DNA from 3 places in the Microbacterium sp. NPDC064978 genome. Region 1 is predicted to be linked to each of the others. Evidence: predicted binding sites of a transcription regulator. Region 1 holds the regulator's gene; each other region holds the start of a gene.
What was found. The regulator LexA, encoded in region 1, represses DNA repair genes until DNA is damaged. The targets are predictions, from matches to a motif close to TCGAACANNTGTTCGA.
Positions count from the first base shown of each region.

Region 2: recA (recombinase RecA) is a predicted target of LexA. The motif match lies at 4,380-4,395, and genes of this name have one in related genera.
Region 3: ACIGJI_RS08815 (DUF222 domain-containing protein) is a predicted target of LexA. The motif match lies at 6,675-6,690, and genes of this name have one in related genera.

Region 1 covers NZ_JBITWF010000006.1:23,933-33,391, forward strand. The annotation lists gene metE (5-methyltetrahydropteroyltriglutamate--homocysteine S-methyltransferase) at 1-525, shown strand, start outside; gene lexA (transcriptional repressor LexA) at 590-1,276, opposite strand; gene ACIGJI_RS17025 (LysM peptidoglycan-binding domain-containing protein) at 1,560-1,928, shown strand; gene ACIGJI_RS17030 (histidinol-phosphate transaminase) at 1,993-3,087, shown strand; gene hisB (imidazoleglycerol-phosphate dehydratase HisB) at 3,084-3,701, shown strand; gene hisH (imidazole glycerol phosphate synthase subunit HisH) at 3,698-4,333, shown strand; gene priA (bifunctional 1-(5-phosphoribosyl)-5-((5-phosphoribosylamino)methylideneamino)imidazole-4-carboxamide isomerase/phosphoribosylanthranilate isomerase PriA) at 4,446-5,192, shown strand; gene ACIGJI_RS17050 (SseB family protein) at 5,176-5,973, shown strand; gene ACIGJI_RS17055 (DUF1844 domain-containing protein) at 5,992-6,390, opposite strand; gene infC (translation initiation factor IF-3) at 6,624-7,262, shown strand; gene rpmI (50S ribosomal protein L35) at 7,335-7,529, shown strand; gene rplT (50S ribosomal protein L20) at 7,561-7,947, shown strand; gene ACIGJI_RS17075 (RNA methyltransferase) at 8,036-8,848, shown strand; gene ACIGJI_RS17080 (response regulator transcription factor) at 8,871-9,459, shown strand, end outside.
Region 2 covers NZ_JBITWF010000001.1:565,814-575,272, reverse strand. The annotation lists gene ACIGJI_RS03090 (DNA translocase FtsK 4TM domain-containing protein) at 1-2,576, shown strand, start outside; gene pgsA (CDP-diacylglycerol--glycerol-3-phosphate 3-phosphatidyltransferase) at 2,576-3,151, shown strand; gene ACIGJI_RS03080 (CinA family protein) at 3,148-3,636, shown strand; gene ACIGJI_RS03075 (helix-turn-helix domain-containing protein) at 3,778-4,086, shown strand; gene ACIGJI_RS03070 (DUF3046 domain-containing protein) at 4,105-4,329, shown strand; gene recA (recombinase RecA) at 4,592-5,638, shown strand; gene ACIGJI_RS03060 (regulatory protein RecX) at 5,920-6,486, shown strand; gene miaB (tRNA (N6-isopentenyl adenosine(37)-C2)-methylthiotransferase MiaB) at 6,535-8,079, shown strand; gene miaA (tRNA (adenosine(37)-N6)-dimethylallyltransferase MiaA) at 8,076-8,987, shown strand; gene ACIGJI_RS03045 (dihydrofolate reductase family protein) at 9,021-9,459, shown strand, end outside.
Region 3 covers NZ_JBITWF010000002.1:391,509-400,967, forward strand. The annotation lists gene ACIGJI_RS08795 (ABC transporter substrate-binding protein) at 1-1,105, opposite strand, end outside; gene ACIGJI_RS08800 (GntR family transcriptional regulator) at 1,233-1,949, shown strand; gene ACIGJI_RS08805 (DUF4127 family protein) at 2,000-3,502, shown strand; gene ACIGJI_RS08810 (glycosyltransferase family A protein) at 3,632-5,233, shown strand; gene ACIGJI_RS08815 (DUF222 domain-containing protein) at 5,301-6,644, opposite strand; gene ACIGJI_RS08820 (hypothetical protein) at 6,929-7,582, opposite strand; gene ACIGJI_RS08825 (extracellular solute-binding protein) at 7,799-8,881, shown strand; gene ACIGJI_RS08830 (ABC transporter ATP-binding protein) at 8,920-9,459, shown strand, end outside.

The sequences.
Region 1 (9,459 bases):
ATCGCCGATCTGGAGGCCGCGGGCATCCAGGTGATCCAGGTCGACGAGCCGGCGCTGCGCGAGCTGCTGCCGCTGAAGCAGACCGACCAGCCCGCGTACCTGGACTGGTCCGTCGCCTCGTTCCGTCTGGCGACGGGCGGTGCCGCGGCGGCCACGCAGGTGCACACCCACCTCTGTTACTCGGAGTTCGGCGTCGTGATCGACGCGATCCGTGCGCTCGACGCCGACGTGACGTCGATCGAGGCGGCCCGCAGCCGCATGGAGGTCGTCGCGGACATCGCCGAGGTCGGCTTCGACCACGGCATCGGCCCCGGTGTCTACGACATCCACTCGCCGCGTGTGCCGACGGTCGAGGAGGTCGAGTCCCTGCTGCGTCGCGCGGTCGAGGAGATCCCGCTCCGTCAGCTCTGGGTGAACCCGGACTGCGGCCTGAAGACCCGCGGCTACGCCGAGACCACGGCATCGCTGCGGAACATCGTCGAGGCCACCCGCCGGGTGCGCGAGGACGTGGTGGTCACCGCCTGACACTCCTGCTCAGCGAGACGACGAAGGCCCTCCCGGTGCACCGGGAGGGCCTTCGTCGTGTGTCTCAGACGGCGCGCATGACCGCGACGACCTTGCCGAGCACGACGGCTTCGTCGCCCAGGATCGGCTCGAACGCGGAGTTGCGGGGGAGCAGCCAGGTGTGGCCGTCGCGACGACGAAGCACCTTGACGGTGGCCTCGCCGTCGAGCATGGCGGCGACGATCTCGCCGTTCTCCGCGGTGTTCTGCGACCGGACCACGACCCAGTCCCCGTCGCAGATCGCGGCGTCGATCATCGACTCGCCGGAGACCTTGAGCATGAAGAGGTCGCCCTTGCCGACGAGCTGCCGGGGGAGCGGGAAGATCTCCTCCACCTGCTGATCGGCGTTGATGGGCACGCCGGCGGCGATGCGGCCGACCAGCGGGACCAGGGCGGCGTCGCCGACCGGGGTCGCCACATCCGCGGGGTTCTCCGCACCGGTGCCGGGAAGGTCGATGAGGACCTCCATGGCGCGCGTCTTGCCCGGGTCGCGCCGCAGGTAGCCGCTGAGCTCGAGCTGACCGAGCTGGTGCGTGACGCTGGACAGCGACTTGAGTCCGACGGCATCGCCGATCTCGCGCATGCTCGGCGGGTAGCCGTTCTGTGCGATGGAGGCCTGGATGACCTCGAGGATCGCCATCTGCTTCGGGCTGAGGCTCTTGCGACGGCGGGTGCGCGGCGCCTCGGACTCGAGGGCTGAGGTGTCGCTCATGGTGCTCCTTCACTGCGTGATCCGACGTGCCGCTTCGAATGTCGGTGGCCCGTGGTGGGGTGTCCTTATCGAAACCGTATCCGAGAAAAGCGCGGATCTGGAAGATCTGTTCGAGCGTGTCGGGCGATTCGCGGGCCGCGGCTTCGAAGACAGCTTGACAGATGTTCGAACTCGAAGATATCTTCGGAACGTAGCTTCGCATCCACGGCTCCCGGCCGAGGCGCGGATGCGAAAGCTACGCCAACCTCCCCGGGCTCCGGCGCCGGGACAGTAAGGAGCAGACATGAGCAGCATCAGCCTCAGCACCGCGACCGCCTTCCCGGCATCGGCCCGTCCGGCCACCCGGCTGCGGATCACGGCACGCGGCCGCCGCGCTCTGCTCGCGCTCGCCTCGGTCCCGCTCGCAGCGGGCATCGCCTTCGCCGCCATCAGCGGGGGCAGTGCGATCGCCTCCGGCGCGGACGCACCGGCCGTCTCCGTCGAGACCGTCACGGTCATGCCCGGCGACACCCTCTGGTCGATCGCGAGCAGCATCGCCCCCGAGGCCGACCCCCGCGAGGTCATCGGTGAGATCAGCCGTATGAACCTCCTCCGCGGCGGCGAGCTGCAGGTCGGTCAGGAGCTCGCGCTCCCGGCCCGCTACACCGACTGACGCGGAGCCCGAGTCTTCCGATCCGGTCGTCACGATGACCTCGGCTCTCCGTGCTCCTCTTAAGATGGGAAGGGTGACCTTCTCCCTCAACGATCTCCCGCTCCGCGACGATCTGCGCGGACTCACCCCGTACGGCGCGCCCCAGGCCCCGCTGCCGGTGGCTCTGAACGTGAACGAGAACACGCATCCCGTTCCCGACGAGGTCGCGAGCGACATCCTCGATGACATCGCCGTGGCGATCCGGGACGTGAACCGGTACCCGGATCGTGAGTTCACGACGCTGCGGGAGGCCTTCGCCGACTACCTGGGTCACGGCCTCACGCCGGAGCAGATCTGGGCGGGAAACGGCTCCAACGAGGTGCTGCAGCACATCTTCCAGGCTTTCGGCGGTCCGGACCGCACGGCATTCGGCTTCGGCCCGACGTACTCGATGTACCCGCTCATCGCGAAGGGCACAGGGGCGTCGTGGATCGCCGGCACCCGGCAGCCGGACTACACCGTCACCGCGGAGGAGGCGGCGGAGCAGGTCCGTGCGGCCGACCCGGACATCGTGATCCTCTGCTCGCCGAACAATCCGACGGGCACGCCGCTGGGGCTCGACGTGGTGGAGGCCGTCTACGACGCCGCCCGTGGCGTGGTGATCGTCGACGAGGCCTATCAGGAGTTCGCGCCGCGCGATGCCCCGTCTGCACTGACTCTGCTGGAGGGCCGGCCGCGGCTGGCGGTCTCCCGCACCATGAGCAAGGCCTTCGCCTTCGCCGGTGCCCGCGTCGGCTACCTCGCCGCCGACCCCGCGTTCATCGACGCGCTGCGTCTGGTGCGCCTGCCCTACCACCTGAGCGCCCTGACGCAGGCGGCGGCCGTCGCCGCGCTCCGCAATGCCGACGTCATGCTCGGGATGGTGCAGGAGATCGTGGAGCAGCGCGACCGGATCACGGCCACGCTGGAGGCCCTCGGCTACACGCCCCACCTCTCGTGGTCCAACTTCGTGCTGTTCGGCGGCGTCGCGGACCCGCAGGCCACCTGGCAGCAGCTCTACGATCGCGGCGTGCTCGTCCGTGACGTCGGCATCCCCGGTCACCTGCGGGTGAGTGCCGGTACGGAGGCGGAGACCACGGCGTTCCTGGACGCCCTGGCCTCGATAGGATCGGCATCATGACCATCCCCGCGCCCACCGCACGCACCGCGAGCCGCGTGCGCCGCACGTCGGAGTCCACCGTCGAGGTCGAGCTCAACCTGGACGGTACCGGCGCGAGCCGCATCGACACCTCGGTGCCGTTCTTCGACCACATGCTCACGGCGTTCGCGAAGCACTCGCTGACGGATCTCACCGTGCGGGCGTCCGGCGACACCCACATCGACGCGCACCACACCGTGGAAGACGTCTCGATCGTGCTCGGTCAGGCGATCCTCGCCGCGCTCGGGGACAAGTCCGGCATCTCCCGCTACGGCGACGCCCTCGTCCCCCTGGACGAGGCGCTCGCGCAGGCGGTCGTCGACATCTCCGGTCGCCCGTACCTCGTGCACGAGGGTGAACCCGCGGGCTTCGAGCACCACCTGATCGGCGGGCACTTCACCGGATCGCTCGTCCGGCACGTCTTCGAAGCCATCACCTTCAACGCCGCCCTCACCGTGCACGTCCGGGTCCTGGGCGGGCGCGACCCGCACCACATCGCCGAGGCCGAGTTCAAGGCGTTCGCGCGGGCGTTCCGTCAGGCGAAGGCGCTGGATCCCCTCGTCGACGGCATCCCGTCCACCAAGGGAGCCTTGTGAGCGCCGCGCCCCGGGTCGCCGTCTTCGACTACGAGTCCGGCAACGTCCACTCCGCGGTCAAGGCGCTCGTCGCCGCGGGAGCCGACGCCGTCCTCACGCGCGACCGCACCGAGGCTCTCGAGGCCGACGGGTTCGTCGTGCCCGGCGTCGGAGCCTTCCAGGCCGTGCGGGACGCACTGCACGCTCACGGCGGCGACGAGATCATCGGCCGTCGTCTCGCGGGCGGTCGACCGGTGCTGGGTATCTGCGTCGGCATGCAGGTGCTCTTCGAGCACGGCGTCGAGCGCGGGCACGACACCGCGGGCCTCGGCGAGTGGCCGGGCGCCGTGACGGAGCTCAACGCCCCTGTCCTGCCGCACATGGGCTGGAACACCGTGGAGCCGGGGGAGGACACCGTCCTGTTCCGCGGGATCGAGCAGGAACGTTTCTACTTCGTGCACTCCTATGCGGCGCAGTCCTGGGAGCTCGATGTGATCCCGCCGTTCCCCCAGCCCGTGCTCACCTGGGCGACCTACGGCGGTCCCTTCCTCGCGGCCGTGGAGAACGGCCCGCTCTCGGCGACGCAGTTCCACCCCGAGAAGTCCGGAGACGCCGGCATCCAGCTGCTCCGGAACTGGGTGCAGAGCCTCTGATCCGGAGCCGCGTCGGCGCCGGGCGTCATGCGGTTTGTCCCGCGCCCCGCGGCGGACTACCCTCGTCTCTCGTGCCCTCTCGGGCCGCAGACCCACCCGAACCAAGGACCCCATGAACGACTTCGCGCAGTCCCCCTCGCTCACGCTCCTCCCCGCGGTCGACGTCGCCGGCGGCAAGGCGGTCCGTCTGACCCAGGGGGAGGCGGGCACGGAGACGAGCTACGGCGACCCGCTCGACGCCGCGGGGGAGTGGGTCTCGCAGGGAGCCTCCTGGATCCACCTCGTCGACCTCGACGCGGCGTTCGGACGCGGCAGCAACGCCCCGATCCTGCGCAAGGTCATCAAGCAGTTCAAGAACGTCAACGTCGAGCTCTCCGGCGGCATCCGGGACGACGCGAGTCTGGAGGCGGCTCTGGAGAGCGGCGCCGCCCGCATCAACCTCGGCACCGCCGCCCTGGAGAACCCGGAGTGGGCCGCCGACGTGATCAGCCGCTTCGGCGAGGCGATCGCCGTCGGCCTCGACGTGCGCGGCACCACGCTCGCGGCGCGGGGCTGGACGAAGGAGGGCGGTGACCTCTGGGAGGTGCTCGAGCGCCTCGAGGACGCCGGCTGCAGCCGCTACGTCGTCACCGACGTGACCAAGGACGGCACGCTGCGCGGTCCGAACCTGGAGCTCCTGCGTGAGGTCACCTCGCGCACGCCGAAGCCGGTCGTCGCGTCGGGCGGCATCTCGAACCTCGACGACATCGCCGCCCTGCGCGACCTCGTGCCGCTGGGCGTCGAGGGCGCCATCGTCGGCAAGGCGCTGTACGCGGGCGCCTTCACGCTGGCGGAGGCCCTGGATGTCGCCGGAGACTGACCCCCACGCCTGCGGGCCGGAGCCGCACAACCGGGCGGACTCGGCCGGTGTCCCCTGGGAGGGGCGCAGCTTCGAGTCGAATCCGCATGCCGCGGACGACGGCTCGGCGGACCCTGCTCTTCTCGCCGCCCTGCTCCGCTTCCGCGCGGGGGAGGGGAGTCAGACGGAGGTCGTCGACGCGTTCCGCTCCGCGCGGGTGCTCATCCCGCTGATCGCCGAGAAGGGTGAGGAGGGGGTGGCCCCCAGCGGCCTCGCGGTGGACAAGACGCAGGAGCTGTCGATCGTCACCGTCGCCGCACCGGACGGGCGCCGCGTCCAGCCGGTGTTCTCATCGGTCGAGACGATGCAGCGCTGGGACCCGTCGGCGCGACCCATCCCGGTCGAGGCCGTCCGCGCCGCGCTGGCCGCATCGTCGGAGGATACCGACCTGATCGTGCTCGACCCGACCTCGGACACGGAGTTCGTGATCCGGCGACCCGCCGTCTGGGCCGTGGCGCAGGGGCACGCGTGGGAACCGAGCTTCCTCTCGCCCGAGGTGGTCACCGCGCTCCGGGAGAGCATCGCCCACGAACTCGCCGTGATCGACGTCGCGGTCGCGCCCGGTGACCCGGATGCGCGGCTGCGCGGGCCAGAGCTCGTCGTGGTGCTGGAGCTCGTCGACGGCCTGGAGCGCGAGGTCCTGGATGCGGTGCTCGCGCGCCTCGCCCAGCGGTGGGCGGCGGATGACCGCATCGCCGTCCTCGCCGACTCGCTGACGGTCAAGCTCCGCCGCAGCGTCTGAGGCGGAGCTCCGACCGGATCAGGTGACGGGGCCGGTCCACTTCTCGCCGGGGCCCTTGCCGATCGGGTCCGGGATGGTCGAGGCCTCGCGGAAGGCGAGCTGCAGCGAACGGAGGCCGTCACGCAACGAGCGGGCGTGCATGTCGCTGATCTCGGGGGCGCCGGCGGTGATGAGTCCCGCCAGCGCGTTGATGAGCTTGCGCGCCTCGTCCAGGTCGAGCTGAGCCGCGGCCTCCGGGTCGTCCGCCAGGCCGAGCTTGACGGCGGCAGCACTCATGAGGTGCACGGCGGCGGTGGTGATCACCTCGACGGCCGGGACGTCGGCGATGTCGCGGACGGCCGAGGAGGCCGCTTCTTCCTGCCGAGCCCATCGCTCCTCGCGCTCGCGGGCCGCCTCGTCCGATGCCTGGTTCGTCACTTCGCCTTGCTTTCTGTTAGACTTTGGCGGGCTCCGGAGCGCCATGCTCCGGAACGAAAGAGGATTCACTTCCCACCCGCGCTTGCCGTTCCAGGCTACCGGGTCTTGCGCTCCGCCGGCTCCGCTCGTCACGAGGGGACCGGTAGACAGGGTGCGGAGCCGGCGTCTGAGAGCCGGCGGGTGGGGGACGACTCCGATTTCGCCCGAGATGCAGACAGCATCACGGTGGCCGAATCACATCGTCTAAGGAGCTCCGCATCAGCGATCCCCGTACCAATGAGCGCATCCGCGTCCCCGAGGTCCGCCTCGTCGGCCCCGCGGGTGAGCAGATCGGCGTTGTCCGCATCGAGGCAGCGCTGCGTCTCGCACAGGAAGCCGATCTCGACCTCGTCGAGGTCGCCCCGAACTCGAAGCCGCCCGTCGTCAAGATCATGGACTACGGCAAGTTCAAGTACGAGGCCGCGCAGAAGGAAAAGGAAGCGCGTCGCAACCAGGCGAACACGATCCTCAAGGAAGTCCGCTTCCGTCTGAAGATCGAGGCGCACGACTACACCACGAAGCTCAAGCGCGCCGAGGGCTTCCTCAAGGCCGGTGACAAGGTCAAGGCCATGATCCTCTTCCGCGGTCGCGAGCAGTCGCGTCCCGAGCAGGGTGTGCGTCTGCTGCGCAAGTTCGCCGAGGACGTCGCCGAGTTCGGCACCGTCGAGTCGAACCCGACCATCGACGGCCGCAACATGGTCATGGTCGTCGCGCCGCACAAGAGCAAGTCCGAGGCGAAGCAGGAGCAGAACGCCGTGCGCGCCGCGAACAAGCAGGCCGCGCGCGATGCGAAGAACGACGCGGACGCTTCCGCGGACGCCCCGGCGGAGTAGATCCGCCCCCAGAACTCCCGCACCGCGGGTTGACACCGTCGCCTGAGAAGGCGCCATACGAAGGAAGAGAAGATGCCGAAGCAGAAGACCCACTCGGGTGCTAAGAAGCGCTTCAAGATCACCGGCAGCGGCAAGCTGAAGAAGCAGCAGGCCGGGATGCGCCACAACCTCGAGCACAAGTCGAGCCGTCGCACCCGCCGTCTGAACCAGGACCAGGTGCTCGCGAAGGCGGACTTCAAGGTCGCGAAGAAGCTTCTCGGTCGCTGACGCGCCGAACGCACGATAGGAACACAGGAAAATGGCAAGAGTCAAGCGGGCGGTCAACGCCCACAAGAAGCGTCGGGTCATCCTCGAGCGCGCCTCCGGCTACCGCGGTCAGCGTTCGCGCCTCTACCGGAAGGCCAAGGAGCAGGTCATCCACTCCCTGGTCTACTCGTACCGGGACCGTCGCAAGCGCAAGGGCGACTTCCGTCGTCTCTGGATCCAGCGCATCAACGCCGCTGCCCGCCAGAACGGCATGACGTACAACCGCTTCATCCAGGGCCTCAACCTCGCGGGTGTCACGGTCGACCGTCGCATGCTCGCCGACCTCGCGGTGAACGATGCCGCGACGTTCACGACGCTGGTCGAGACGGCGAAGAAGGCTCTGCCCTCCGACGTCAACGCGCCGAAGTCGGTCGCGTAAGCATCTCGCTTCCGAACGGGCGTCTTCCTCCGGGAAGGCGCCCGTTCCGCGTATCCGGGCGGTGGCGGGCTGACCGTAGACTGAGTCCGTGCTGGAGAACCCCCGTTCCCCCCGAGTCCGTGCCGTCGCCAAGCTGACCAAGCGCAGCGCGCGTACCGAGACCGGGCTGTTCCTGTTGGAAGGTCCGCAGTCCGTCCGTGAGGCGCTGACGTACCGTCCGGAGGCGATCATCGAGCTGTTCGCGACCCCTCACGGGTGGGAGAGGCACGCGGACATCCGTGCCGCGGCGGCGGAGGCGGACGTCGAGGTCGAGTACGTGAGCGAGGACGTGCTCAACGCGATGGCCGACACGGTGACCCCGCAGGGGCTCGTCGCGGTCGTCCGTCAGACGCCGACCTCGGTGCGGGACATCTTCGATGCGGCACCGCGTCTCGTCGCGATCTGCGAGGAGGTGCGCGACCCTGGCAACCTCGGCACGATCATCCGGGCCGCCGACGCCGCCGGCGCCGAAGCCGTCGTGCTCACCGGTCGCACGGTCGATCCGTACAACCCCAAGGTGGTGCGGGCGACGACCGGCTCGCTCTTCCACCTTCCGGTCTCCGTGGGCGGGGACCTCGACGAGGTCGTGCGACGTGCGCACGATGCGGGCCTGCAGATCCTCGCGGCCGACGTGAAGGGGGATGACCTCCTCGCAGCCCGCGCCGACGGTGTGCTCGGCGAGCCGACCGCCTGGCTGTTCGGCAATGAGGCGCGCGGACTCGAGGACGATGCGCTGACACGGGCCGACCGGGTCCTGCGGCTGCCGATCTTCGGACGCGCGGAGTCGCTCAACCTGGCCACCGCGGCGAGCGTGTGCCTGTACGAGAGCGCGTTCGCCCAACGCGCCGCCGCCACCGGCTGACCGGCGACGGACGGGACGCAGGATGCGGATTCTCATCGTCGAGGACGACGAGCGGGTGGCGGGGGCCTTGCAGGCCTTCCTCGCGCGCTCGGGCTATGCCACCGTGCACGCCGCCGACGGGGCGACCGCGCTGGAGCACCTCGACGCCGACACCGAGGTGGTGCTGCTGGACCTCGGGCTACCGGACGTCGACGGGATCGACCTCTGCCGTCGCATCCGGGGGCGGTCCGACGTCCCGATCGTGATCGTCACCGCGCGCAACCAGGTCGCCGAGCGCATCAAGGGGCTGCGGGCCGGAGCCGATGACTTCGTGGTGAAGCCGTACGACGTGCACGAACTCCTGGCGCGGATCGAGGCGGTCACCCGGCGATCACGGCCGCTGCGCACGGAACCGGATACCCGGGTGCTGCTGCACGACGGGGCGGTGCAGATCGACCTCGTGGCGCGGGAGGTGCAGGTCGGCGGGGTGCCGCTGGCGCTCACCCGCAAGGAGTTCGACATCGTGGGCGTGCTCGCCCGGTATCCGGGTGTGGCGGTGCCGAAGGAGCGCCTCATCCGCGAGGTCTGGAACACCGATTGGCGCGGCTTCGGCCACTCGCTCGAGGTGCACG
Region 2 (9,459 bases), on a different contig from region 1:
GCGCCTGGACCGGGCTCGCGCACGGCGTCGGGGGACTCTTCCGCGCATTCGGACCGGAGACGCTGCAGAAGGACGACCGGAGGGACGGATTCCCGTTGCTCCTGGTCATCCTGGCGGCCCTCGGCGCCGTCAACGAGTGGTTCTTCATCGGCAACGAGGTCGCGTCGAACATCAGTGCCTACTCCGTGGGCCTCTTCGTGGGCCGCGTGGCATTCATCATGCCCGTGCTTCTGCTGCTCTTGGCGGGCTGGCTGTTCCGGCACCCGTCGTCGGTGCACGACAACGGCCGCATCGGGATCGGCTTCGGCATGTTCGTCCTCGCCCTCGCGGGGATCTTCCACGTCGCCGGTCCCCGTCCCCACCCCAACCAGGGCATGCCCGCGCTGAGCGAGTCCGGCGGTCTGCTCGGCTGGCTTGTGGGGCAGCCGCTCACGTACCTCACCGACATCCCCGCCTACATCGTCCTCGGGCTCCTCGCCGCCCTCAGCATCCTGATCCTCACGAAGACACCGCCGAACCGCATCGGTGCGCGGCTCGGAGACCTCTACGCCTGGATGTTCGACGCCGAGCGCCCGGAGAAGCCGGCGAAGGACGCCTCGGCCACGGTCGACGAGGCCGACAAGGTCGACGACCCCGACGTGCTGCCCTGGTGGCGGCGCAACAAGACCGGCCGCGAGGAAGATCCTGACGAGGGCACGCTCGCGTCCGACGACATCACGGCGCTCCTGTCCACCACGGAGGCCACCCCGGCGTACGACCAGGCGGTGACGGTGGCGAACCCGTACGATGCCGCGACCGAGGTGCTGAGCGACGTCCGCTCCGTCACCGACACGCTCGCGGAGCAGCAGACGACCGCGCTGCTGGACGATGAGTCCGACACCGGCGAGATGCCGGAGCTCCCCGGGCTCGACGGGTTCGGCACTGAGGGACCCGGCGACCGCGGTCCGCAGGCGCCGGTGGCCCCGTACATCCTCCCGTCGCCGGGAGTGCTGTCCGAGGGTCCGCCCTCGGTCGCGCGGTCCGAGGCGAACGACCGCATCGTCGAGCAGATCACCAGCGTCCTGGACCAGTTCAAGGTCGATGCCAAGGTCACCGGCTTCTCCCGCGGCCCGACGGTCACGCAGTACGAGGTGGAGGTCGGCCACGGCGTCAAGGTCGAGAAGATCCTGCAGCTGAGCAACAACTTCGCCTATGCCGTCGCCTCCAACGACGTGCGCATCCTCTCGCCGATCCCCGGCAAGAGTGCGATCGGCATCGAGATCCCGAACACCGACCGCGAGACGGTCGCCCTCGGCGACGTGCTGCGCTCGGGTGCAGCGCAGAAGAGCACGCACCCGCTCACGATCGGCGTCGGCAAGGACGTGGGCGGCAACTTCGTCGTCGCCAACCTCGCGAAGATGCCGCACCTCCTGGTGGCGGGCTCGACGGGGTCCGGTAAGTCGAGCTTCGTGAACTCGATGATCACGAGCCTCCTCATGCGGGCCCGCCCCTCCGACGTGCGCATGGTCCTCATCGACCCGAAGCGCGTGGAGCTCACCAGCTACGCGGGTGTCCCGCACCTGATCACCCCCATCATCACGAACCCGAAGAAGGCCGCAGAGGCGCTGCAGTGGGTCGTGAAGGAGATGGACATGCGGTACGACGACCTCGCGTCGTTCGGCTTCCGCCACATCGACGACTTCAACCGCGCCGTGCGAGCGGGGGAGGTGGAGGTGCCCCCGGGCAGCGAGCGCGTGCTCAAGCCGTACCCGTACCTCCTCGTCGTGGTCGACGAGCTCGCGGACCTCATGATGGTCGCGCCGCGGGACGTCGAGGACTCGATCGTCCGCATCACGCAGCTCGCCCGTGCCTCCGGCATCCACCTGGTGCTCGCCACGCAGCGCCCGAGCGTCGACGTGGTCACCGGCCTCATCAAGGCGAACGTGCCGTCCCGCCTCGCGTTCGCGGTGACGAGCGTCACGGACAGCCGCGTGATCCTCGACAGCCCCGGCGCCGACAAGCTCATCGGCCAGGGTGATGCCCTGTTCTCGCCTATGGGATCGTCGAAGCCGTTCCGCCTGCAGGGCGCGTGGGTCGACGAGAAGGAGATCGACGCGGTCGTCAAGCACGTCACGCGTCAGGCGCGTCCCGAGTACCGCGCGGACGTCCAGGAGGCGATGGAGCCGGCGAAGAAGAAGGAGGTCGACGAGGACATCGGCGACGACCTCGAGCTCCTGCTCGCGGCGGCCGAGCTCATCGTCTCCTCGCAGTTCGGATCCACGTCCATGCTCCAGCGCAAGCTGCGGGTCGGGTTCGCCAAGGCCGGACGCCTGATGGATCTCCTCGAGTCGCGAGAGGTCGTCGGCCCCTCGGAGGGGTCGAAGGCCCGGGATGTGCTCGCGACCCCCGAGCAGCTGCCGCAGGTCATGGCGAAGCTCCGTGGCGAGGACGTGCCATCGGCTCCCGCGGCACCGGCTGCGCCCACCGCCGCGGCGTCACCGGCCGAACGCGATCCGCTGGAGGCGCAGTACGACGGCCTGCCGGTCGTCGAAGCGGAGGGCGACGAAGACGCCTGGGGCCTGACGGGACGCGACTGATGGCGATTCCCCGACAGCTCCCCAACGCGATCACCGTGGCGCGCATCCCGCTCGCCGTGGTGTTCTTCGTCCTCCTGCTCGTCGGCGGGACATACGGTCTCACCGACCTCACCGTGCGCTGGATCGCCGCCGTCCTCTTCATCGTGGCCATCTCCACCGACTGGGTCGACGGCTATCTCGCCCGCCGGTACGACATCGTCAGCGACTTCGGGAAGCTGTGGGATCCGATCGCGGACAAGCTCCTCACCGGCGCGGGATTCGTAGGGCTGGCGATCCTCGGCGAGGTCTCCTGGTGGATCGTCGCGGTCATCCTCGTCCGCGAGTGGGGGATCACCATCCATCGCCTGGTCGTCGCGAGCGAGCACGTGGTGGCGGCCGCCTGGATGGGCAAGATCAAGACAGCGTTCCAGGGCGTCGCTCTCGGGTGGGCCCTCCTGCCGTTGCATGTGTTCATCGGTCTCGGGCCCTGGACCGTCGTGACCACCGTCCTGATGGTCATCGTTCTGGTGCTCACCGTGGTCAGCGGCATCGACTACATCGTCGCGCAGGTCCGCGGCGCCCGTCAGAGCCGATGAGCGGTACGACGCCGACCGAGGCGCTGACCGCTCTGCGGGGGCGGGGCTGGACGCTCGGCGTCGCGGAGTCCCTCACCGGCGGGGCGGTGTCTGCGGCGCTCGTCGCGGTCCCCGGCGCCTCGGCGGTGCTTCTCGGCGGCGTCGTAGCCTACGCGACCCCGGTCAAGCACACCCTGCTCGCGGTCGATGCCGAGCTTCTGGAACGATACGGGCCGGTGCACGCGGAGGTCGCGCGGCAGATGGCCGCCGGTGTGCGAGAGGCTGTCGCGGTCGACGGGCGTCCTGCCGACGTCGGAGTGTCCACCACCGGGATCGCGGGACCGGAGTCTCCGGACGGCCAGCCTGTGGGTACCGTCCACATCGGAGTGGTGACGCCGACCGTGAGCCGCACCGAACAGTTCCGCTTCGGAGGCGACCGCGACGCGGTGCGGGCGCAGACGGTCGCGGCCGTCCTCGACGTGATGGCCGCCGCACTGCGGGAATAGGGACGTGCAGCGTCATGTTGATACGGATGTGCTCACATTCAAACCACAGAGTGCAAGGGTAGATTCTGTGCAAGCCAGGAGGACTAGACTGGCCGTCTCTTCGGGGGAGACCCCGATCCATGAACTGCGGAGGAGGTTCCGATGATTCTTGTACGACAGGAGATCGGCGACGTGCTGAGGGACTTCCGTCTGCAGAAGGGGCGGACGCTCCGCCAGGTCGCGAGCAAGGCTTCGGTCGCTCTCGGTTACCTCAGTGAGGTCGAGCGCGGTCAGAAGGAGGCCTCGAGCGAGATCCTCGCCTCGGTGGCGGAGGCGCTCGACGTCCCCATCTCCACGATCATGCGCGAGGTCGGGGACCGCATCTCGGTCCTCGAGGGTATCCAGGTCTTCCCGGACGTCGTTCCGGACGACCTGGTCGCGTCCGTGGAACCCGAGCTCTCGCTCCGCTGAGTCCCGGAGATCCCCTCTATGCGACGCAGTGAGTTCCTGCGCGCCGTCGACGCCGAGTTCCATGGCCGAGCATCGTCTCTGGTGAACGACCTGGTGCTGTCCGGGATGGACGGGCGCACGGCGCTCGAAGCGCTGGACGCCGGGGTGCCGCCGCGGGACATCTGGTTGGCGCTCTGCGCGGACATGGACGTCCCGGAGTCGCGCCGCCACGGCGTCGGGCGCCTGGAGCCGCGAGGGCGATGACGGTCACGTCTCGGTGTGCGGATGTCCGACACGCCGATCCCGGCGTGGTGTCGAAAATCTGTTCGAAGCGGGCGTAGTCTTCTGCACAAGTGGTCAGACGGATCTGATCCCCACGATCCCCGGCTCCTGCGACCGAATGTCGGAGGCCCGCCGTACCGTGAGGGCCAGGCTGAAAAGCCATACGCCTTGTCGGAGAGTTCCTTCCAGCCGGAAGAGCCGCGACAGCCTACAGGCGGCAGCACACGCGCAGAAGGAGCACACCATGCCATCACCCGCCGACCGCGAGAAGTCTCTCGAGACAGCCCTCGCTCAGATCGACCGCCAGTTCGGAAAGGGCTCGGTCATGCGGCTGGGCAGCGATGAGCGCGCCCCTGTGGCCGTCATCCCCACCGGCTCCATCGCTCTTGACGTCGCTCTCGGCGTCGGAGGTCTGCCGCGTGGACGCATCGTCGAGATCTACGGCCCGGAGTCCTCGGGTAAGACGACGCTGACGCTGCACGCCATCGCGAACGCCCAGCGGGCCGGCGGCATTGCGGCGTTCATCGACGCCGAGCACGCCCTCGACCCCGACTACGCCGCGAAGCTCGGCGTCGACATCGACGCCCTTCTCGTCTCGCAGCCCGACACGGGTGAGCAGGCGCTGGAGATCGCCGACATGCTGGTGCGCTCCGGAGCCATCGACCTCATCGTCATCGACTCGGTGGCAGCGCTCGTGCCCCGTGCCGAGATCGAGGGCGAGATGGGTGACTCGCACGTGGGTCTGCAGGCGCGACTCATGTCGCAGGCCCTTCGTAAGCTCACCGGTGGGCTGAACCAGACCAACACCACCATGATCTTCATCAACCAGCTGCGCGAGAAGATCGGCGTCTTCTTCGGTTCTCCCGAGACCACCGCCGGTGGTAAGGCGCTGAAGTTCTACGCGTCGGTCCGCATGGACATCCGTCGTATCGAGACGCTGAAGGACGGAACCGACGCCGTCGGAAACCGCACCAGGGTCAAGGTGGTGAAGAACAAGATGGCCCCGCCCTTCAAGCAGGCGGAGTTCGACATCCTCTACGGCGTCGGCATCTCCCGCGAGGGCAGCCTGATCGACTTCGGCGTCGAGCACGGCATCGTCAAGAAGTCCGGGTCGTGGTACACCTACGACGGCGATCAGCTGGGCCAGGGCAAGGAGAACGCGCGGACGTTCCTGCTCAACAACGCGGACATCGCGTTGGCGATCGAGAGCCAGATCAAGCAGAAGCTCGGTATCGGCGGCCCGGCCGCGGCTCCGGGTGCTGATGAACTGGCCGAGCGTCGCCCGGCCTGATGAGTGACCAGCGTGGGGGCGATTCCGAGCGGATCGCCCCCATCATCCCTCTCTTCGGCGGCCCCGCGCGTGCCGAGCGCCCGGCGGATGACGGTGCGAGCGCCGCGTCGCCCGGTTGGCACGGCCGGTCGGCGCCGTCTACGGACGCTGCGGGACTCTGGCGGTCGACCTGGGACGATCCCGCGACAGCGGGGAAGCGGACTGCTGACGACGACGGTTCTCCCAGCGCACGTCATCCCGCACGCGGGACCGCGGGTGCGAAGAAGACCAGGCTGCGTGCAGTGGGTGACACGTCCCGGTCGGACGGTGGGGGAGAGGCCGGCGAGAGCGCGCCCTCCGCGGAGGAGGTCCGCACCACGGCGGAGGAGTCGTTGGTGCGGAAGCTCCGTACGCGATCGCTGTCCGTCTCCGAAGCGCGGCTGGTGCTGAAGGGCCATGGGCTCGCCGCAGACGCGATCGAAGACGTCATCGACGACTTCATGCGGCGAGGCTATCTCGACGATGCGGTACTCGCCGAGCTCCTCGTCACGGCCGGGGTCGAGCGCAAGGGTCAGGGCCGGGTCGCGCTGTCCCGGGCGCTGGCACAGCGGGGCATCCCTCGCGAGGTCATCGATGCCGCTCTCGACGAGCTCCCGGACGATGACGCGGAGCGGGCGCTGGAGTTCGCACGGACCAAAGCACGCTCGATGAGCCGCCTCGATCCCGACGCGGCACTACGGCGATTGGTCGGGCAGCTGTCGCGCCGCGGATACGCCGGTTCCGTCGCCATGAACGCCGCGAAGACGGCGCTGCGGGAGGCGTCTTTCGGTAGCGGCGTCTCCGGCGTCCGGTTCGTGGATTCCGACTGACAGCCGCACGCGGTCGCCTCTCGGTGACGCTCGTACAATGGGAACATCATGACTATCCCCCGCAGCGAACCGACGATCATCAGCGCGTCGTCAGCGGCCGTCGACGATGACGGGCGCCAGCGATCGTACGAAGTGCGCACGTTCGGTTGTCAGATGAACGTGCACGACTCCGAGCGCCTGTCAGGGTCTCTGGAGAGTGCCGGCTACATCCGTGCCGACGCCGGGACCGAGGCCGACGTGGTGATCATCAACACCTGCGCCGTGCGGGACAACGCTGCCGGCAAACTCTACGGAACGCTCGGCCATCTGGCCGCCGTGAAGCGGCGCAAGGCCGGTATGCAGATCGCGGTCGGCGGCTGCCTCGCGCAGATGGACAAGCAGGCCGTGCTCGACAAGGCGCCCTGGGTCGACGTGGTCTTCGGTACCCACAACATGGGCTCCTTGCCCGGTCTGCTCGAGCGCGCCCGTCACAACGGCGACGCGGAGCTCGAGATCCTCGAATCACTCGAGGTGTTCCCCTCGACGCTTCCCACCAAGCGCGACTCCGCGCACAGCGGCTGGGTGTCGATCTCCGTCGGCTGCAACAACACCTGCACGTTCTGCATCGTCCCCAGTCTCCGCGGCAAGGAGAAGGACCGTCGACCGGGCGACATCCTCAACGAGATCCGTCTTCTCGTCGAGGACGGCGCCATCGAGGTCACACTCCTCGGGCAGAACGTCAACTCCTACGGGGTGGAGTTCGGGGATCGTCAGGCGTTCGGCAAGCTTCTCCGTGCCGCCGGTGAGATCGAGGGCCTCGAGCGCATCCGCTTCACGAGCCCGCACCCCGCTGCCTTCACCGACGACGTGATCGACGCGATGGCGGAGACCCCCGCGGTCATGCCGCAGCTCCACATGCCGCTGCAGTCCGGAAGCGATCGGATCCTCAAGGCGATGCGGCGCTCGTACCGCAGCGAGCGCTTCCTCGGCATCCTGGACCGCGTTCGGGAACGCATCCCGCACGCGGCCATCACGACCGACATCATCGTGGGCTTCCCCGGCGAGACCGAGGAAGACTTCGAGGACACGATGCGCGTCGTCGAGCAGTCCCGATTCTCCGGAGCCTTCACCTTCCAGTACTCGATCCGCGAAGGGACCCCCGCGGCCACCATGCCGGATCAGGTGCCCAAGGAGGTCGTGCAGGCCCGCTACGACCGGCTGATCGCGCTCCAGGAGCGCATCTCGTTGGAGGAGAACCAGAAGCAGGTCGGCCGGGAGGTCGAGGTGCTCGTCTCCACGGGTGAAGGCAAGAAGGACACGGAGACCCGTCGACTGACCGGACGAGCTCAGGACAACCGGCTCGTGCACTTCGAGGTGACCCCGGGTTCGGAGCTGCCGCGTCCGGGTGACGTCGTCACCGTGAGGGTGACCCACGCCGCACCGTTCCACCTCCTCGCCGACGATCCGACCGGCGCGCCGCTGCGCATCCGCCGTACGCGCGGTGGAGATGCCTGGGATCGGGGACAGGCGGAGTCGTGCGCCGTGCCGGCTCCGAGCGACGGGGCACCGCGCGCCGTCTCCCTCGGCCTGCCGACTCTCCGCGTCGGAGTGTGACCACACCTCGGCTCTGGGCCGTCGTCGGCGCGACAGGCACCGGGAAGAGCGATCTGGCGCTCGATCTCGCCGAGGAGCTCCGGCGTCGCGGCAACCCGGCGGAGATCGTCAACGCGGATGCGATGCAGCTCTACCGCGGCATGGACATCGGAACGGCCAAGCTGCCCGTCTCCGAACGACGCGGCATTCCGCACCATCTCTTCGACGTGCGAGAGGTGACGCAGGATGCCGCTGTGGCCTGGTATCAACCGCTCGCACGCGAGGCCGTGCAGAGGATTCACGCGGGGGGCGGCGACGCGATCCTCGTCGGCGGATCCGGACTCTACGTGTCCAGTGTCGTCTACGAGTTCCACTTCCCGCCTCGAGACCCCGTGATCCGCGAGCGTCTCGAGCAGGAGCTGGATCGGGATGGCGTCGATGCCCTCCTCCAGCGGCTGCGTGCGCGCGATCCGGAAGCCGCAGCCCGGGTGGACCCGCGCAACGGCAGACGAGTGATCCGTGCTCTCGAAGTCGTCGAACAGGGGAGCGCGACGCACGGCGCGACACTGCCCGAGAAGCCGACGCTCTGGCATCCGCGCACCCGGCTGATCGGTCTGCACGTGGATCGCTCCGATCTCGTCGCCCGACTGGATGCTCGTGTCCGGCGGATGTGGGAGCACGGCCTCGTGGCCGAGGTCGCGCGGCTGCGCGACGAGGGTCTGGAGCGCGGGACGACGGCTCCCCGGGCCATCGGGTACGCGCAGGCGCTCGCACAGCTGGAGGGACGCTCCACCGCCGAGGAAGCGATCGCGGAGACGCAGGCACTCACCCGGCGCTACGCGCGTCGTCAGGTGTCGTGGTTCAAGCGCTACCCGGAACTCGAATGGATGGCGCCGCCGGTGGCCGTCGCCGACCTGCTGGCGGCCTGACCTGATGTCGGTGGCCCGTGCGACGATGCGCGCATGGCCACTCATTACTTCACCGCGTCCAGCCTTGACGGGTACATCGCCACGACGGAGCATTCGTTGGATTGGCTTCTGACGCAGGACATCGACATGGAAGGTCCCATGGCCTATCCGGCGTTCGAGAAGAGTATCGGGGCGCTCGTGATGGGGTCATCGACGTACGAATGGGTCATGCGCCACGAGGAGGGCCGGTGGGCGTATGAGCAGCCCACGTGGGTGCTCTCGCATCGTGAGCTCGCCGTGCCGACCGGGGCGGACGTCCGTGTGACGAGCGCGGCGATCCCCGACGTCCATGCCGCGATGCACGAGGCGGCGGAAGGAAAGGACCTCTGGGTCGTCGGCGGGGGAGACGTGGCAGGACAGTTCGCAGACGCGGGCCTCCTGGACGAGGTCTGGGTCCAATACGCCCCGGTGACCCTCGGGGGCGGTGCCCCAC
Region 3 (9,459 bases), on a different contig from region 1:
CCTGCAGCTCGTCGAACGCGGCGCTGCCGGCGAGGGAGGAGCGGCCGGGGAGGTTGCCGAGGGCGACGGCGAACTTCTCCATGGGCTCGTCGCTGACGAGGTAGGCGAGGAAGGTGGCCGCCTCCTCCTTGTGCTTCGAGTTCGCGGGGATGAACAGGGTGCTCGCGGTGACCTGCGTGCTGTTCTCCAGGTCCGGCGAGGCGGCGGGGATCGCGGTCACGCCCCACTCGAAGTCGGGGGCGATCTTGGCGGCGCTGGCCGACCGCCACTCGCCGTCGATGATCATGGCGACCTGGCCGCTGAAGAACGGGTCCTGTGCGGAGAGGTACTCGCCCTGTCCGGATACGAACGTGGCCATGGCATCGGCGCCGACCGGCTCGATCACGTTGTCCTGGTACCACTGCAGGGCCTCGAGGTTCCCGTCCTCCGCGGGGGTCGGGCCGTCCTCGCCGTCCCAGCTGCCGCCGAACGCGTAGCCGAGGGTCGTGAGGGTGGTGCTGTCGTTCGCCGAGCCGAGACCGAGCTGCGTGATCTTGCCGGAGGCGTCCTTCTTGGTGAGCTTCGGGATGGCGGCGGCGAGCTCGTCCATCGTCGTCGGCGGGGTGACCCCGGCCTCCTCCAGCAGCTGCGGGTTGTAGAGGAGCTGGAAGCTGTGGATCGCGATCGGCAGCGAGTAGATCGTGCCGTCGTAGGTCATCTGCTCCATGGCGCTCGGGACGAAGTCGTCGACGTCGATGTCCTCGGCGGCGATCGCGTCGTCGAGCGGCGCGAGGATGCCCTTAGAAGCCCAGGCGCCGACGGTGTTGCCGAAGTTGTCGGAGATGTCGAAGGAGCCGTTCGACGACGACATCGACGTGAGCTGCTTCTGGGTGTCGGGGCTGGAGACGCCCTTGACGACGATGTCGTCCTGGCTGGCGTTGAAGTCGGCGATGATCGCCTCCAGCGCCTTCGCCTCCTCCCCGCCCCACAGGTACGAGAACGTGATCTCGGTGGGGCCGTCCGCGTCGCCGCCGCCGCCGGCGCAGCCGCTCAGGGCGACGATCGTCGCCGTGCCCAGCGCCCCGGCGACCAGGACGCGTCGGCGCATGTTGTGCTTCACGTGCATGGGGATTCTCCGCTCATCGTTGACCGTGCAAAGGATTGGAATAGACCAATTAAGAACCGCTGAGAGGAGACATTGACACAAACCGGGGTGATCGTCAAGATTGGGTTAGTCCAAACGAGGGGGAATCATGTCGGCGATCGAGGGCGTCACGAAGCACGAACGCGTGCGGCGGCATCTGGAGCAGGTCATCGACCAGGGCCTCGCACCCCACGAGAAGCTGCCCACGGAACGCGAACTCGCGGAGTCGCTCGAGGTGAACCGGCAGACCGTGCGTCGCGCCCTCGACGAGCTCGAACGGGACGGACTGGTGTATCGGCTCCAGGGGGCCGGCACATTCGTGAGCGCCTCGCGGATCAGCAAGGCCTTCGAGCTGACCTCGTTCTCGGAGGACATGCTCGCCCGGAACATGCGACCGGGCTCCCTCTCCGTCGACGTCGGCACCGCGGCGGCCGGGCAGACCGCAGGGTACGCCCTGAACCTCAGCCCGCAGTCCCCCGTCGTGCGGATCCGCCGCGTCCGGACGGCCGACGACATCCCGATCTGCCTGGAGGTGTGCTCGATCGCGGCCGACGCCGTGCCGGGTCTGGAGGACGGCATCGTGGGGGACTCGCTCTACGACGACCTGCGCACCCGGTTCGGCATCACCGCCGTGCGCGCCGACCAGGAGATCCACGCGGTCGTGCTCGACGAGGAGCAGGCCGCCGCGCTGCAGACGCCGCCGTTCTCCCCCGCGTTCCTCGTGAAGCGCACGACCTATGACGCCCGCAGCCGCCCGATCGAGTACGCCGAGTCGGTGTACCGCGGCGACCGCTACTCGTACCTCGTCTCCATCGCCCGCCCCTGATCCCCGACGACTCCCGACCTGCGATCCCCTTCACCGACGAAAGGCTCCTCGTGTCCGACCCGACCCTCCGCCCGCGCATCGCGTTGCTCCCCCTCGACGATCGGCCGGTGAACGTCAAGCTCCCGGGCGACGTCGCGGCCGTCGCCGGAGTGATCCTCGACGTCCCGCCCGCCGAGATCCTCCCCTCGTACCGGACCGCGGGCGACGCCGACGCGTTGGGCGGGTGGCTGCGGGAGCGGGCGGCCGACCCCGCGACGGTGCACCTGGTCGTCTCGGTGGACATGCTCCTCTACGGCGGTCTGATCGCGAGCCGCACGAGCGACGACACCACCCGCGACGTGCTGGCGCGCCTCGACGTGCTGCGCGAGGTGCGGCGGCTGCGGCCCGACCTGCCGATCTCGGCGGTGTCGCTCGTGACCCGGGCGAGCAACTCGTACTCCGCCGCCGAGGAGCCGACCTACTGGACGGAGCACGGCAAGGAGATCCACGCACTCGGCGGCGACGCGCACCGACTGCTCGGCGAGACCGAGGTGCTGCCGCTGGACGACCTGACTCCGGTGCCCGCCGAGGTCGTCTCCGACTACTCGTCTCGACGGCTGCGCAACCACATCGTGAACCTCTCCACGCTGGGACTCATGGAGGACGAGACCCTCGACTTCCTGGCGATCACCGCCGACGACACCGCCCCCTTCGCGGCGGGCAGCGCAGAGCAGGTGTGGCTCCGGCACTGGATGCGGATGCTGCCGTCGGGCCGTCGCGTGCTGATGTACCCCGGTGCCGACGAGGTGGGCGCCGCGCTCGTCGCCCGGGCCCTGGCGGCGAACGCCGGGGTGATCGCCTCGTTCTCGGTGGCGTGCGCGGACGCCGACGGCATGGAGCGCGTCCCGCCCTACGAGAACATGTCGCTCGCGGCGTCGGCGAGCCGGCAGATCCGCGCGGCCGGCGCCGAGGAGGTGGCCGCCGGAGGCGACGTCACCCTCGTGCTGCACGCCCCCGACCCCGACCGGCACGACATGTTCCGCGGGCGGCCCGAGGTCGTCGATGCGGACGCCGTCGCGGGGACGGTCGCTCTCGTGCGGGAGCGTCTGGACGCCGGTGAGCACGTGGCCCTGGCCGACGTGCGCTACCCGAACGGCGCGGACGAGGCGCTCGTGCGCGCGCTCGCCGAAGCCGGACTGCTCGGCCGCCTGGAGGCTTTCGGCGGGTGGAACACCGCCGGGAACACGCTCGGCAGCGTCGTCGCGGTGGCCGCCGCCGGCGTCGTCGGTCGGGCCTCGGGCTCCTTCGACGAACGCGCCGCGCGGATCGCCCTGCTGACCCGCCTGCTCGACGACTTCGCCTACCAGGCCGTGGTGCGCACGGATGCGGGGCCGTCCCTCTTCCCTGACATCTATCCGATGGCCGACGATGCGCAGGTGGCGACGGCCGAGCGGGTCATCCGCGACGAGCTGACGGGCCTGCTGGAGTCGATGCTGCCCGCCGACGACGTGCGGATCGAGGAGTTGACGCTCCCCTGGCGGCGCTCGTTCGAGATCGGTCTCACCCTGCGCTGACTCCTCCGCGGCGCCGGCATACACCCGGGACCGCCGCGAGCCTGGCGCGCTCCACAGGAAGGGGTGGTTGGCTGGAATCTCCGGCGGGGGAGATTCGAGCCGGGTACGACCACAGGGGGGACGGCGTCCATGAGCAGTACGACCGGGCACGAGGCGGCGGGCAGCCGAGTGCGGGTGAGTGTGGTGGTGCCGGTGTTCCGGCCGAAGGCGTCGTTCGACGACCTCATCGCCTCGCTCGACGCCCAGACGCTGGATCGGGAGGCGTTCGAGGTCCTGCTCTGCGACGACGGCTCCGGGGAGGAGACGGCCGCGCGGCTGGAGAGCATCGCGAAGGATCGCCCTCATGTACGGGTGCTGTCGCTGCCGCACTCCGGCTGGCCCGGCACTCCGCGCAACCGCGGCGTCGAGGAGGCCAGAGGGACGTACGTGCAGTTCGTCGACCAGGACGACTGGCTGTACCCGCGCGCACTCGAGCGGCTGTGCGACTACGCCGATGAGCACGGGTCGGACGTCGTGGTCGGCAAGGAGGTGGGCATCGGACGGAAGCTGCCCGCCAAGATCTTCCAGCGCGACATCCCGCACGCGGTGCTCGGCGAGGACCCGATCCTGGAGATGCTGACGCCGCACAAGATGTTCCGGACGGCGTTCCTCCGCGAGCACGGCATCCGCTTCCCTGATGGCAAGGTGCGGCTCGAGGACCACCTGTTCGTGATGCAGGCGTACTTCGCCGCCGACACGATCTCGGTGCTCGCCAGCGAGCCCTGCTACGCGTGGGTGAAGGAGCCCGGGAGTGCGAGCTCGTCGCGCATCGACCCCGAGTCGTACTTCCCGCACCTGGAGACCGTGCTCGATGTCGTCGAGGCGAACACGGAGCCCGGGAAGGTGCGCGACCGGCTGCTGCGGCACTGGTTCCGCGGCAAGATCCTCAACCGGATCGCCGGACGACGGATGGTGAAGTACCCGGCGGAGTACCGCGACCGCCTGCTGGATGTGGTGGTGCCGCTCGCGCAGCGTCGATTCGGCCCCGGCGTGGATGCGGGGCTGTCGTTCCCGCAGCGCATCCGGGCGGCTCTGCTGCGCGCCGACCGCCGGGATGACCTGCTCGCCTTCGCCGCGTTCGAGGCGGACACGACCTGCACGGCCACCGTGACCGCGGCGCGCTGGTCGCGCGGCGGGTTGCAGCTCACCGTGCGCGTCCGTCTGCTCCGGGACGGCGAGGAGGCGTTCGTGTTCGAGACCGTCGGTTCCGCCGACCGGCTGGTCTCCCTGCCCCCGTCGGCGACCGAAGACCTCCCCTCCGGGCTGCTCAACGCCCGCAAGGAGCGTCGCGCTGACCGCGTCGACCTCGTCGCGCGGGATACGCCGACCCCCGGACAGGCGCCGGAGTCGACGGCAGGCTCGGAGCGCAAGATCGGCGGCCGACGCCCGAAGCGCCTCGACGCGGTGTCCATCGCGCTGGACCCGATGAAGGCGTTCCGTGAGGACGGCGCTCGCGACGCCGACCTCACCGTCGCCGTCCGCTACGCCGGGTGGATGTTCACCGCCCCGCTGACAGCGGCGCCGGACGTGACGGCGCACCTCGGCAGGTCGCCGCTTCTCGCGGGCCGTCGGGTCGAGCTCGTACGGAACGAGGACGGCAGCCTGCGGCTGCGCCGCGAGTGGCCGGGCGGCGCCTGGCGCGACGCCCTCGCACGAGCCGCCCGCCGCGTCCGCTCCCGACTTCGCCGCTGATCCCCCACCGACAGATCCGTCCACGCAGCAGATCCCTCCACACGCGCTGACGCCCGCGGGATCCCACTCACGCTGCGACATCGAAGCGCGCCCGTCCGCCCAGCCGCGGTGTGCGCTGCGGGTCGACCCACCGCGGCGGAAGGAACCACGGTCGGCCGGTCACGCCGGAACCCTCGATCACGATGTCCCACCCGTTGTCGTGGATACGGTGGTGGCAGGTCTCGCAGAGCAGGATCCCGTTCGAGAGATCGGTCGGACCTCGATCTCGCTGCCACCAGCGGAGGTGGTGAGCCTTCGTCATCCCCGGCGGGAGCCCGCACATGGCGCACCCGCCATCCCGCTCGGCGAGCGCCAGTCGTTGGGCTCGGGTGAAGAGGCGCTTCTCGCGGCCCCAGTCCAGAACCTCGCTCGCACCGCCGAGGACGCAGGGGATGACGCCCCCGCTGGCCGCCATCCGCCGGGCAGCACCGATGTCGATCACCTGGTCGAGCCCGTCGACCGTCGCCGACCCGGTTCCCACCTGCAGATCGTCCAGCGATACCCGAACGATCACCGTCGCCCCGGCGAGCGGCACCCGATCGCCCTCGCACCCGAGCACGTGCGCGCAGAAGAGGGACAGCGCATCGGCCTGGATCATCGCGACGGAGCGCCGATCCGCGTCGGGCGACTCCGCATCGGGGGCTTCGAGGCGGGCGGCGAACACGGCAGACACGTGCCCGCGGATCGCGGTGACGACCGGCGCAGCGGACTCGACATCGAGCTGCGCGTGCAGGTGCACCATGCCGTCACGTTCGAAGATGCGCAGTCCACGCCGACCGCGCTGTTCCTCCGCCCGCGGCGCTACGCCGTCGGGGTCGAGCCACGCTTCGGCGCGGAGGACGAGCTTGCGCACCGCATCGAGCTCGAGCCCTTCGGCTGCGGCGGTCAGCACGCGTTCCGCCTCGGCGATGCGCTCCACACCGGCGGCCACGCGGCAGCGATCGAGGAGAGCGACGAGGAGACCGATCGCCGGCGCTCCGAGCACACCCGACGCGAGTGCTTCCCGGAGGAGCGGATACCGCGCGGGCAGCGGCGCGCCGAGCAGATCGCTCCGCGGCGCGGTCGCCTCTCCGACCTTCACCAGGCGCTGCGCCTCCGCCGTCGAGATGCCCGTCGTCGCGGCGATGAGCTTCGCCGCCGTGCGGTACCCGCGTTGCTTCGCCAAGCTGTCGGCTCCGAGCTCCGCGCGCGACTCCCGAGCGATGCCGGCGGCCACGTCGACGTGGATCGCATCGAGCCGGCGCTGCAGAAGTCCGATCGCGTGGGCCACCTCGACGAGCTGCACGCGGGAGAGCTCGGCGACATCGCCCGCGGCGCCCCACGCCTCGTCGAGGCGATCCATCGCCTCGCGCAGTCCGGACGTTTTCGACATGCTTCATTCTATCTCGTCAGGTCTCGACTTTCGAAGTTATGTTCGATTGCATGCCGGCATTCTGCCGCGGTCTGCCACTCCTCCTGCCCGTCCCTACACGTCGAAGAGCAGGGCCGGGCGGCAGACGCGGCAGGAAAGATCACGGGCCGTGTCGATCGGTCCGACGATCGCGCGTGCGCCCAGCACGCGACGAACACCACACGTCCCGAGCAGGACAGCGGCGGCGGGATCGAATCACAGCAACCCGCCCTGTCAGGAGGGTGAGACGCCCGGGTGGAACGAGTCTAGAACGGCAGGTCGCGAGACCCCGGTGGGGCGATGAGGATGCCCGTGATCTTGCCGAAGCCGTTGTAGGCAACGCGGCCGATCCACTCTCCGGCCTCGTGGTGCAGGGTCACCTGCACGATCGCTCCGTTACTCAGGTGCCGGTTGGCGAGCGTGCTCAGCGGCGTACTGCCGTCCGCCGTCTGTACCGTCGAATCGACGCAGGCTTCGAGGCGGCCGGTGTCACTGCGGATCTGGTCCCACACGCTCATCAGTTTGCGCTTGGTCAGCGCGCGACCGCAGGCGTACGTCATGTGTGCTCGCACCGCCTCGTAGTCGCCGGCATCCAGGTGTGCGAATACCGCGCTCGTGCGATCCGAGAGGTCTGTCACCGGCGCTGCCATCATCCCTGCCTCACCCTTGGTGCCGAATCGCTTGAACGCTGCTTGTCGGCTCACGCCGAGCGTGGCGCCGATCTCTTGCCACGAGACGCCATGCGAACGCGCAGTGGAGACCGACTCCTGCAAGCGCTCACGCGAACGCCGGACCAACTCGTCGGCCTGACGGATCATCAGAACCTCGTCATCCGAGCGAGACGGCGCTTCTCGTCCGCCAGCGTCGACGAGGGAGGCGAGGTCGGCAAGCGACAAGCCGCTGGTCGATGATCCATCCATGAAGCGAGTCTATGGGCCGAGCTCGTGAGCGTCAACTAATGGATGACATTCACGAATCCCACCTGTTCACCTCGTCGCATCCTCGCGTTCACGCCGCGCGCCTACCTTGAGTGCGGACGCGCGACCGCGCTCACGAAACCAGACAATCTTTGTGCCTTCACCACAAGAACCGGTAGTGTCGCATCGACATACCTCGAAGGCGAGAAAGGGACGAACATGGCCGACAGGCAGCAGAGGCGCTGGGCGCTCATCGGATTGACGGCCGCGGCGGCGATCGCGCTCACCGGATGCACGGCGGGCGGCGACGGAGACGCGGGCGACGGCGGCGGCAGCGACAGCGGCTCCGGCGACACCCTCATCGTCTACACGAACTCGAACAGCGACGGCCGCGGTGAGTGGATCACCGAGAAGGCGGCGGACGCGGGCATCGACATCGAGATCGTGGGCCTCGGCGGCGCCGACCTGACGAACCGCATCATCGCGGAGAAGAACAACCCCGTCGGCGACGTGGTCTTCGGCCTGAACAACATGTTCTTCGAGCAGCTCAAGACCGAGGAAGCCATCACGGCCTACGAACCGAGCTGGAGCGGCGAGGTCCCCGCGGACGCCGGCGACCCGAAGGACGGCGCGTTCTGGCCGCTCGTGGAGCAGGCGATCGTCACGGTCTACGACGAGAACCGCATCAGCGACGCTCCGGCGGACCCGGACGACCTGTACACCGACGAGGAGTTCGCCGGCCGTTACGAGGTCAACCCCGCGCTCGGCCAGGCCACCCCGCAGCTCGTGCTCGCCAGCATGCTCACCCGTCACCTCGACGAGGACGGCGACCTCGGCGTGAGCGACGAGGGCTGGGACCTGGTGAAGTCGTACTATGCCAACGGCTCCCCCGCTGTGGAGGGCACCGACCTCTACGCCCGCATCACCCGCGACGAGGTGGACTACGGCGTGCTGCCGTCGAGCGGCATCTCCGCCCGCGACGAGGAGTACGGCACCAGCACGGGCATGATCGTTCCCGAGTACGGCGTCCCCTATGTGACCGAGCAGATCGCTCAGATCAACGGCACGGACAACGAGGAGAAGGCGCAGGAGTTCATCGACTGGTTCGGCAGCGCCGAGGTCCAGGGCGAGTTCGCCGCGGAGTTCAACGCCATGCCGGTGAACGAGGGCGCGGTTGAGAAGGCCAACCCCGAGGTCGTCGAGCTCATGGGCACGCTCGACCGTCAGGACATCGACTTCGGCTTCGTGAGCGAGAACCTCGGCGCCTGGGTCGAGAAGGTCACGCTCGAGTACATCGGCTGAGCCGAGCCGTCCCGCCGCTCCGGCAGAGAGAGAAGACGATGATCCGTTTCGACGACGTCGAGGTCGTGTTCGGCGACCACCGTGCGGTCTCGCACCTCGATCTGGAGATCCAGGAGGGTGAGTTCTTCACCCTCCTGGGTCCGTCCGGATGCGGCAAGACCACCGCCCTGCGCACGCTCGCGGGGTTCATCGAGCCCACCGGTGGCCGCATCCACATCGCCGGTCGCGACGTGACCCGGGTGCCGAGCGAGAAGCGCGGCGTGGGCATGGTGTTCCAGAACTACGCCCTGTTCCCGAGCATGAATGTGCGGGAGAACATTGCGTTCGGCCTCTCGGTGCAGAAGGTGTCGAAGGCCGAGCAGCGGCGGCGCGTGGACGAGGTCGCCGACCGCACCGGGCTCGCCGCGTCGCAGCTCGAGAAGAACGTGGCGGAACTGTCCGGCGGCCAGCAGCAGCGCGTCGCCATCGCCCGGGCGCTCGCGCTCACCCCCAGCATCCTGCTGCTCGACGAGCCGCTGTCGAACCTCGACGCCAAGCTCCGCGTGCAGCTGCGCGAACAGCTCAAGGAGCTGCAGCAC